3 regions of the Moritella sp. 28 genome follow, and region 1 is predicted to be linked to each of the others. Evidence: predicted binding sites of a transcription regulator. Region 1 holds the regulator's gene; each other region holds the start of a gene.
What was found. Region 1 encodes sigma-54, which starts transcription at its own class of promoters, with help from an activator protein. Its sites were predicted from a motif close to GTTGGCACGNNNNTNGNNT; they were not measured.

Region 1 (3,292 bases):
TGCAATTGATTTACCAGATCCTGACTGGCCGCTGACTATTATTAATTTCATCTTTTATCCTCACAGCGATATAAAATAATGGGTTCATTATCCCGCAATTGATTTGGATATGATATGTTTTAATTATGTCAGAAGCATTAATACCTAAAGGAAAAAGTGGTTTTCCTTTAGGTTATCTGTGGCGAGATTAAAATTAATGACGAATCAACTTCTCTTTATGCTTAATCACTTGGCGATCGAGCTTATCCAGTAAGCCATCAATTGCGGCATACATGTCATTGTGTTCATGCACGGCAAAGATCTCCCCCCCATTTAAATGTATTTTTGCTTCTGCAATTTGAAGTAATTTTTCGACATTTAAAATCACATGGATATTGTTTATATGATCAAAATGCCGTTCTAATTTGGAAAACTTGCTATCAACATAATCTTTCAGTGAGTCTGTAATGTTTACATGTCTACCGGTTAAATTAATTTGCATATATGTCTCCCCTATGAAGGTTGGATTAGCCTTATAATAGGCTTTTACGCTGATTAGACGGTGGTATACTTAGTGCCTCCCGATATTTTGCAATCGTACGTCTAGCCACTTTGATACCTTGATCAGCAAGTAAATCAGCAATCTTGCTGTCACTTAATGGTTTAATGACATTTTCTGCCGCGACCAATTTTTTTATTAATGCTCGAATAGCGGTTGATGAACATTCTCCGCCATTGTCAGTACTTACATGGCTTGAAAAGAAAAACTTAAGTTCAAAAATACCACGTGGTGTATGCATAAACTTCTGCGTTGTTACTCGTGAAATGGTTGACTCGTGCATTTCCACTTCTTCGGCAATATCATTTAAAACCATAGGTTTCATGGCTTCATCGCCATACTCAAAAAAATCAATTTGTCGTTGAACAATACTTTTAGTTACTTTTAGTAAGGTTTCATTACGGCTATCTAAGCTTTTAATAAACCATTTAGCTTCTTGTACATGCGTTCGAATAAACTGCCCATCGCTGCTACTACGATTGCTTGTCGACAAGTTTGAATATTCATTGTTCACTTTTAATCTTGGCACAATGTCAGGATTTAACTCGACTACCCACTGATTATTTTTTTTCTTTACTAAAACATCGGGAATTACATAAAGCCCTTCAGTCTGATCGATAACATTGCCAGGTCTGGGTTCTAGACTCTGAATTAATTGCATGATCTCTTTAAGCTGTGGTTCTTTTAATTTTGTCTTACGGCTTAATTGACGGTAGTCGCGATTGCCTAATAAATCCATGTGAGACTGAATTATTTGCTGACATTCTGTTAACCAAGGTGTGTTTTTAGGTAAATGCTGGAGTTGGATCAATAAACATTCTTGTAATGAACGCGCTGCAACGCCGATGGGATCGAAATGTTGAATACGCTTTAATACTGCTTCTATTTCGTCTAATTCAACTTGCTCTTCACTATTTTCTTTACTACTGTCGCTAAGTTCTTGGTGACCGTTATTGACGCTAGACAGGATGTCTTCACAAGTCTGATTAAGGTAGCCATGATCATCAATGCCATCAATAATCGCAACGGCAATAGCACGATCAGTGTCAGAAAATGGGGTTAATTCCATTTGCCACATGAGATGCTCGTATAAGCCTTCGCTGGTCTCACCTTGATAGACTTGGTCTAAACCATCAATACTGCTACCCGCACTGCTGTGAGTCTGTATTTGAGGGGTATAGACATCATCCCAATTACTGTCATTAGGCAATTCATCTGGCATGGCTTCACTGGCGAGCGCATCACTAACTTCTATTTGGCTGGCATCGGTAACTGTGTCGTTATTATTTGGATTATGCTCATCACTACTTTCTGTATCGTTTGCTTGAGCTGTGTTGGGATCTTCTTGTTCCAGTAGCGGATTACTGTCTAATGCTTCTTGAATCTCTTGTTGTAACTCCAAGGTCGATAATTGTAATAATCGAATCGCTTGTTGCAACTGTGGCGTCATTGCCAGAGATTGACTCATACGAAGTTGTAATGATGGCTTCATCTAACGACTACTCTCTCTTCCTTAAATGCGGTAACGTATCAATATCAAACTATAGTCGGAATTGATCACCAAGGTATACTTCTTTCACTTTTTCGTTGGATAAAATCTCTTCAGAAGTACCAGATGCGATCAAATGTCCATGGCTCACAATATAAGAGTGTTCACATACATCGAGTGTCTCACGTACGTTATGGTCGGTAATTAATACCCCTAAACCACGATCGCGCAGATGTTGAATAATTTTTTTAATATCACCTACCGAGATTGGATCAACGCCAGCAAAAGGTTCATCTAATAAAATAAACTTTGGATCTGCCGCAAGCGCGCGGGCAATCTCAACACGGCGGCGTTCACCACCCGATAAGCTCATGCCTAAACTATCGCGAATATGGGTGATATGGAACTCTTCTAATAATTCTTCTAACTTTTCTTCACGTTCGAAACGCGTGAGTTCAGTTCGTAACTCTAAGATTGCCATGATATTTTTCGTTACCGATAAACGACGAAAAATAGACGCTTCTTGGGGTAAGTAACCAATACCTTGTTGTGCACGAATATGCATTGGCTCATGCGTTAATTCTTGGTCATCAATGAAGATTTGTCCATGATCTCGCTTAACCAAGCCAACTACCATATAAAAGGTGGTGGTTTTACCTGCGCCATTAGGCCCGAGTAAACCAACAATTTGGCCTGATTCAACTTCGAGACTCACATCTGACACAACTTTTCGTTTGTTATAACTTTTTGCTAAGTGTGATACTTTTAAACGTGCCATATGAATTCATCTACTCTAATTAGTTTTGTTGTCTTCAGGAGTGAAAATAGTGATCACTCGATCAGATTCATGCTTGCCGCTTTCGGCTATCATTTCTTGTTTGTCAATTTGGTAGATAATCTTGTCACTTTTAACTTCGCTATCAGCTTGGCGTAAATGTGCATTTTTTGACAAGATTAAGCGTTTTTTACCTAGCTCGTAGCGGATCTCATCTGCTTCGCCATTAATTTTCTTACCGTCATCAAGCTCTTGATAAAAAGTGGCTGGCGACCCTATGGCAATCATTACTTCTGTGCCTTTTTCGCCAGAGCTTAAGACCGTGAGTTTATCGGCATGAATTAATGTCGTCCCTTGAGTCACCACGACACTATCATAAAATATGACTCGGTTCTCTTTAATAAACACTTCTTGACGTTTGGCATTAACGACTACATTCTCTGTAAAATCAGACTCTAATGCGAGGGCTGAATTACTCATGAATAATGTT
Region 2 (3,292 bases), 630 kb from region 1:
GAAAGCCGTCCGCTTTCTCTTTGCCAACAACAACGAAAGCCTGAATCGAAAACTTTTTGTTAGAAATAGAGGCTTTTTTTGTGCCTGAAATTCAGGATTCAAAAAATACAGATTGTTCGGAGTGGTCGTTCAGTTGGTTAGACTCTTTATAAAAAGATAATCGGCCTATCACGCAGGGTGACGGGGGTTGTGGTTTATAAAAAGCCGTCCGCTTTCTCTTTGCCAACAACAACGAAAGCCTGAATCGAAAGATTCAGGCTTTCGGATAAACACTAACCATTTAATTTTAGGTTGGGACTGCTCGCTAACTTAGCACTCATTATTACCTTGCTGTCTTACCTGCCAAGTTAATGTTGGTTTTATACGGGGAAATGATAAATCATCGATGTATTGTTGAATTCTCGCTCCGCACCAGGATTCTGCCGCTGCACGACTTGTAATTGGTGAAGTACTAAAGCACTGACGTTCATCTGTTTTTTTATACAACCAGCTAGAGGATGTTAATACATCACAAGTTACGTAAGAGCCTTCTTCGTAAACATTAATTGTTTCTGTTTTTGTATTTGTGACACCTTCTTTACTCGCGACAGTTAAAACCACGTTGTAAGGGCCTTCTGATGGGTAAGTTGCGGAGGCCGTAATCCCCGTTGCTGATTCTCCATTACCAAAATCCCAGTTATAAGACGAGATATCGCTGCTTTGGTTGGAACTTTCGCTCGCATCGAAGCTTACAACTAACTTATCCTTTGTATAGTTTAACTTTGCAGTTGGAGTTGTTATTTCATCAACAACGTAAACAGTCGTTGCTGTTGTTGCTTGGGTGTTATCTTCGGCTGTGACTTTTAAATGAACAATATGTTGCCCTGTTTTGCTAAAACTATGGGTGACTTGAGGTCCTGACAACTCTTGACCTTCAATCACCCAATCAATTTGAGATAAAGAGCCTTCACTATAGCTAGAGGAATCGCTATTAAACGTATATACCGTTGTTGCTCTATCCGTAATGCCTATTATTGCGCGTGGGGATAGGGGCTGTGTAGCTATATCTTCTGCACTGATTGTTAAATTTTTTGAAAACTGAGCTAAAGCTTCTACAGTATGATTCTCTACAGTTAACTTTACTTTGTAGGTGGCAGCTTCTTTAAACTCATATTGAGGTGCTTGTTCTGGATATAATGAGGTTACTTGTCCCTCACCTTCTAAGCTTACTGACCAGTTAAAAGTCATGTCGTCAGTGGATTGCTCAACATCATTTACGGTATAAACGGAACTGAAATTATAAATGGGTGAGTTTATATCACTAGGTGTAGCTGAAAAACTCACGGATGATATTGTTTTTAATTTGTCATCCTTATCGTCATTATCAAATACATCCTCAGAACCGCAAGCTGTAAGCGTTGATAATAGTGCTACCAGTAGTAATTTCTTCATCGTATTTCTTCCATGAGTTTAGATTTTGAGTAACAGATCCATCTTGGCTACTCGGGTTGGAAGCACATTATCATTATAACGGATTATAAGAAGTACCAATTTGATTGTGGTACAAAACGTTGTGTCACCTTTTGTCTGGTGCTCTTATTGAAATGATTTAATATATTTTAAATGAATTATATCAAATTTAATTATTTAGACTTAAAGGGGCCTAATTAGTAGTAATGATTAACAATTAAAATTAATTAATTTATTACGTAATTTTAAGGTATAAGAAGTTATTAAAAGTGGGATTACGATCTCACATTTTATAGTTATTAACATTTGAACAACAATTGCACTGAATTGGGGTTAACAGCTTCTCTGCTGCACCAAGTTAGTGCTTTATAGATGCGTAAATGTGGGGGCGTTATATTAAGCTATTGAATTTACATTATTTTAATTGTTGGCACGGACGTTGAATTAAGTTTAAGCATATAGATACTCAATATACTCAGGCAAGGAGCTCTTTATGAAGCTAATAAGCGCAATCATTAAACCATTTAAACTCGATGATGTTCGTGAAGCAGTAGCAGATATCGGTGTTGAAGGATTAACAGTAACTGAAGTGAAAGGCTTTGGTCGTCAAAAAGGTCATACCGAATTGTATCGTGGTGCAGAATATCAAGTTGATTTTTTACCTAAAGTTAAGTTAGAAATCGCAACACAGAGTGAAAATGTTGATCGCGTAATTGAAGCTATTAATAGTGCTGCTTATACGGGAAAAATTGGTGATGGTAAGATTTTTGTTTACGATTTAACACAAGTTGTGCGTATCCGTACGGGCGAAATGGACTCAGAAGCAATTTAAAGGAAATAAATTATGCAAGAGCTAACAACTACAGTTACTGAGCTGCGTTTTGCACTCGATACTTTTTACTTTTTAATGTCAGGTGTACTTGTGATGTGGATGGCGGCAGGTTTTGCTATGCTCGAAGCTGGCCTCGTTAGATCTAAGAATACAACTGAAATTCTGACAAAGAACATCGTGCTTTATTCTATCGCATGTATCATGTTTTTATTAGTCGGTTATAACATCATGTATGTTGGTAATGCTGAAGGCGGCATCATCCCATCATTTGGTTCTTTAATTGGCTCACAATCTGAGGGCGCTGATCACTCATTAGAATCAGACTTCTTCTTCCAAGTTGTATTTGTTGCAACAGCAATGTCGATTGTATCAGGTGCGGTTGCTGAACGTATGAAACTATGGGCTTTCCTCGCCTTCACGGTCGTTTTGACTGGTGTTATTTACCCGATGGAAGGTTACTGGACTTGGGGTGGTGGTTTCTTAGCTGAAGCTGGTTTCTCTGATTTTGCGGGTTCAGGTATTGTTCACATGGCTGGTGCGACGGCTGCATTTGCTGCAGTACTTCTATTGGGCGCTCGTAAGGGTAAATATGGTAAGAACGGTGAAGTGTATCCAATCCCTGGTTCAAATATGCCACTAGCAACATTAGGTGCATTTATCTTATGGATGGGTTGGTTTGGTTTTAACGGTGGCTCACAACTACTACTTTCAGATGCTGAAAATGCAACGGCTGTTGGTCAAATCTTTCTGAACACGAACGCGGCGGCGGCTGCCGGTGCTGTAGCTGCATTGCTCATTACTAAATTAATGTGGGGCAAAGCTGATTTAACAATGATTCTTAATGGTGCATTAGCTGGTTTGGTTACTATCACGGCAGACCCTCTGAGTCCTGCACCAGCATTTGCTACATTATTGGGTGCTTTAGGTGGTGCGTTAGTCGTATTTAGTATCGTAGCATTAGATAAAGCGAAGATTGATGATCCAGTTGGTGCTATCTCAGTACATGGTGTT
Region 3 (3,292 bases), 770 kb from region 1:
TGGTGTTAACGTTAGCAATATTATTTGCCGTTGTATTAAGGTCTTTCTGAGCAGCGTTAATCCCACTCAAGGCGATGTTAAATGACATAAGATTTCCTTATTCAATAAATTAGTAAGTTTTAGCTGCAACTTCTGTTGCTTCGCTCAGAGGAAGACTACCCATACCTTTCAAGTTCAGCATAATACCGTTACCTGTATTACCAATATTAACACTTTCGACATGCTGGAAACTTGAGATTTTAAGGTCTTGTGCATTGCCGTCTATCGATGCAGATGCTTTTAAGCGGTAACTTCCTTCCGCCACTTTCTTGCCGTTCATGTCTGTACCATCCCAATTAAAGGCAATAGCACCACTTTTTTGTTCACCCATATCGAGCACTTTAACAACTTCACCAACTTGATTGGCAATTTGTAAACGCAAATTTGGTGCGCTCTGTGGTAATTCAATACGACCAGATACATCCTCACCTCCAGACAAAAATGCTGACGATGCAGGGGCCAATACTTTAGTACCGACCAGACTCGATGCCTGCAGCGCTTGGTTTGAGCTCATGATCGTATTTAGCTGCTCAAACTTGCTATCCATATTAGAAATACCATCAGCAGTAGTAAATGACGCCATTTGCGCCACCATGTCTGAGTTTTCTACCGGTTTGAACGGATCTTGATAAGCCAATTCTTGTGTAAGTAACGAGAAAAAGTCTTCTTGACCTAGCTCTTTGCGGGTAGTTTCTGCCGCTTGCTCTGCCGCATCTTTTTTTTCTGCTTTAAACTGACTGCTGAAGTCAGCTATATTATTACTGTTATTAATTGTCGTCACAGCCAAATACCCTCTATTAACCTTGACCTAACGTTAATGTCTTATTCAACATTTGTTTAGCAGAATCAGCTATTTGCACGTTAGTTTGGTATGAACGAGATGCGCTAATCATGTTTGCCATCTCTTCCATTACGTTTACATTCGGACGATATACATAGCCATTTTCGTCAGCTAATGGATGATTTGGATTAAATTCATTAACTAATGGCGCATCACTTTCTACAATCCCTGCAACATTCACGCCAACTGCTTCATTTTGCGCAGCATTAGCTTGATCAAATTGTGCTTGGAAAATAGGATAACGCGCTTTATAGGTCTCACCGGCGCTACTACTCACACTATTCGCGTTAGCAAGGTTACTCGCGGTTGTATTTAAACGAACCGATTGTGCACTCATTGCCGAACCGGCAACGTCAAAGACTCGAAATAAACTCATAATTATTGTCCTTTAATTGCCTTGCGCATAGTTTGAATTTTACTGCTTAAAAATGACAGTGATGCCTGATATTCCATGCTGTTTTGCATAAAGCTAGCACGCTCAGTTTGTACATCAACTGTATTACCGTCACCAGTATCGGGTTGATTCGGAATTCTATATTGAAGATCAGACGCCATATCCCTGCCGCCTGATATATGACGTTCACTGGTTTTTGATAAGTTAAAACTGCTGCCCTGGGTCGCACTAGCAAGTGCATCCTTAAAGCTTAAGTCTTTCGCTTTAAACCCTGGCGTGTCTGCATTAGCAATATTACTGGCTAATACCTCTGCACGACGCTCTCTTACGCCAACAGAATATTGGTGTATACCCAATGCATTATCAAAATTAATAGCCATGAACGCCTCCTATAACATTTATATCGTAATCAATCGCAGGATAATTACGATGATACAAATGATGAAAGCAACATATGTGCCAAAATAGGTAATTAGAGATTCGCTTTATTTAACCCATAAATCAAAAAATAAATAACAACCTTAAAATCAGTACCTTAAGCTTGTATCAAGGTGGTTTTTATGAACGTTATAATTTAAAGGCATGAGGGAAATACAGGAGGCTATCTAAAGATAAACTGTTAAATCAATTTTTTGACGGTTTATGGCGATCAATTATAGCCAATAAACGAACATCCATGTTCAAGCCGTAACCGTTACAAATAAACTATTTTAACCTATAGACTATCCCTGGGTTACAACGGACCATTTCAAACTTATCCGTTAACCCAGTCAAGGATTCTGATGCGCCTAAGAAGAGGTACCCACCCGGCTTTAATGATCCTGCAAATTGATTAAGGATCTGACTTTTAATCTTTGGGGAAAAGTAAATCAGTACATTACGACAAAAAATAATATCGAACTTACCGAGCAAAGCATAGCTTTCCAATAAATTGATTTCACGAAATGTCGTTAACTGCTGCACGTCACGATTCACCTGCATTTTATCATCAGGTAGTGTCGTGAAAAACTGACGCTTACGTTCAGGAGACAGGCCCCTGCCAAGAGCCAAGCGATCATAAACACCATCTTTACAATGCTTAATCATAGTTGGGGATATATCCGTACCGACAATTTGTACATTAGGCTTCACTAAACGCTTAATCTTTTCTTGCGTTTCAATCGCAGACATTGCTATTGAAAACGGTTCTTGTCCAGATGAAGAGGCGGCAGACCAGATCTTAATTGGCTGACCTTTATTCATAAATTCAGGCAAGATCTGAGCCTGTAAATACTCAAACGGGTAAACATCACGAAACCACAACGTTTCATTAGTGGTCATCGCATCAATAACATCATTACGTAAATCACGCGCTAACATAGTCATCGATTTTTGTACTAGTTCAGTTAAACTCGTCATTTTATGCTTTGCCAATAGTGGCAATAAGCGACTTTTAACTAAATATTGTTTATTTTGCCCTAATACAATACCACACTGAATTTCAAGAAATTCACTAAAACGGGTATAAACTTCATTTGACAATGTTTGCACTATTTTTTACTCAACTTTCTATATGAAAATACATTTATTCAATACAACTATTCCCTAGCTAGGGTCTGCTGCTTTTAATGCTTTTAAAACCGCACCCGCAAGTTCATCGGGATTAAATTTTGCGATAAAATCGTTTGCGCCAACTTTAGTTACCATCGCCTGATTAAACACACCACTTAACGACGTATGTAAAATAATATATAAACCATTCAATGATTGATCATTTCTCACTTCTGCAGTGAGTGTATAACCATCCATTTCTGGCATCTCAATATCTGAGATCATCAACGCGATTTGGTCGGTAATTGGGCCATTGGCAGCCATTTCACGAAGTTTATTTAACCCGTCTCGACCATCTTTAGCTAATACAATCTTAAAGCCAAGGTCAGAGACTGCCTTCTTAATCTGATTACGTGCAACACTTGAATCATCTACAACAAGAATCACTTTCTCTATTTCTTTCGTATCAATTTGTGTTGCCGTTTCAA

Region 2: a site for sigma-54 is predicted at 1,876-1,894, ahead of glnK (P-II family nitrogen regulator). Genes of this name have one in related genera too.
Region 3: a site for sigma-54 is predicted at 1,720-1,738, ahead of flgB (flagellar basal body rod protein FlgB). Genes of this name have one in related genera too.

Annotation. Positions count from the first base shown of each region.
Region 1 is NZ_CP056121.1:234,362-237,653, forward strand. It holds gene rapZ (RNase adapter RapZ) at 1-51, opposite strand, end outside; gene hpf (ribosome hibernation promoting factor) at 194-481, opposite strand; gene HWV02_RS01090 (RNA polymerase factor sigma-54) at 513-2,030, opposite strand; gene lptB (LPS export ABC transporter ATP-binding protein) at 2,080-2,805, opposite strand; gene lptA (lipopolysaccharide transport periplasmic protein LptA) at 2,821-3,282, opposite strand.
Region 2 is NZ_CP056121.1:4,702,359-4,705,650, reverse strand. It holds gene HWV02_RS20945 (PKD domain-containing protein) at 310-1,431, opposite strand; gene glnK (P-II family nitrogen regulator) at 1,943-2,281, shown strand; gene HWV02_RS20935 (ammonium transporter) at 2,294-3,292, shown strand, end outside.
Region 3 is NZ_CP056121.1:1,007,480-1,010,771, reverse strand. It holds gene flgE (flagellar hook protein FlgE) at 1-88, opposite strand, end outside; gene HWV02_RS04615 (flagellar hook assembly protein FlgD) at 110-820, opposite strand; gene flgC (flagellar basal body rod protein FlgC) at 837-1,256, opposite strand; gene flgB (flagellar basal body rod protein FlgB) at 1,259-1,654, opposite strand; gene HWV02_RS04600 (protein-glutamate O-methyltransferase CheR) at 1,980-2,804, opposite strand; gene HWV02_RS04595 (chemotaxis protein CheV) at 2,859-3,292, opposite strand, start outside.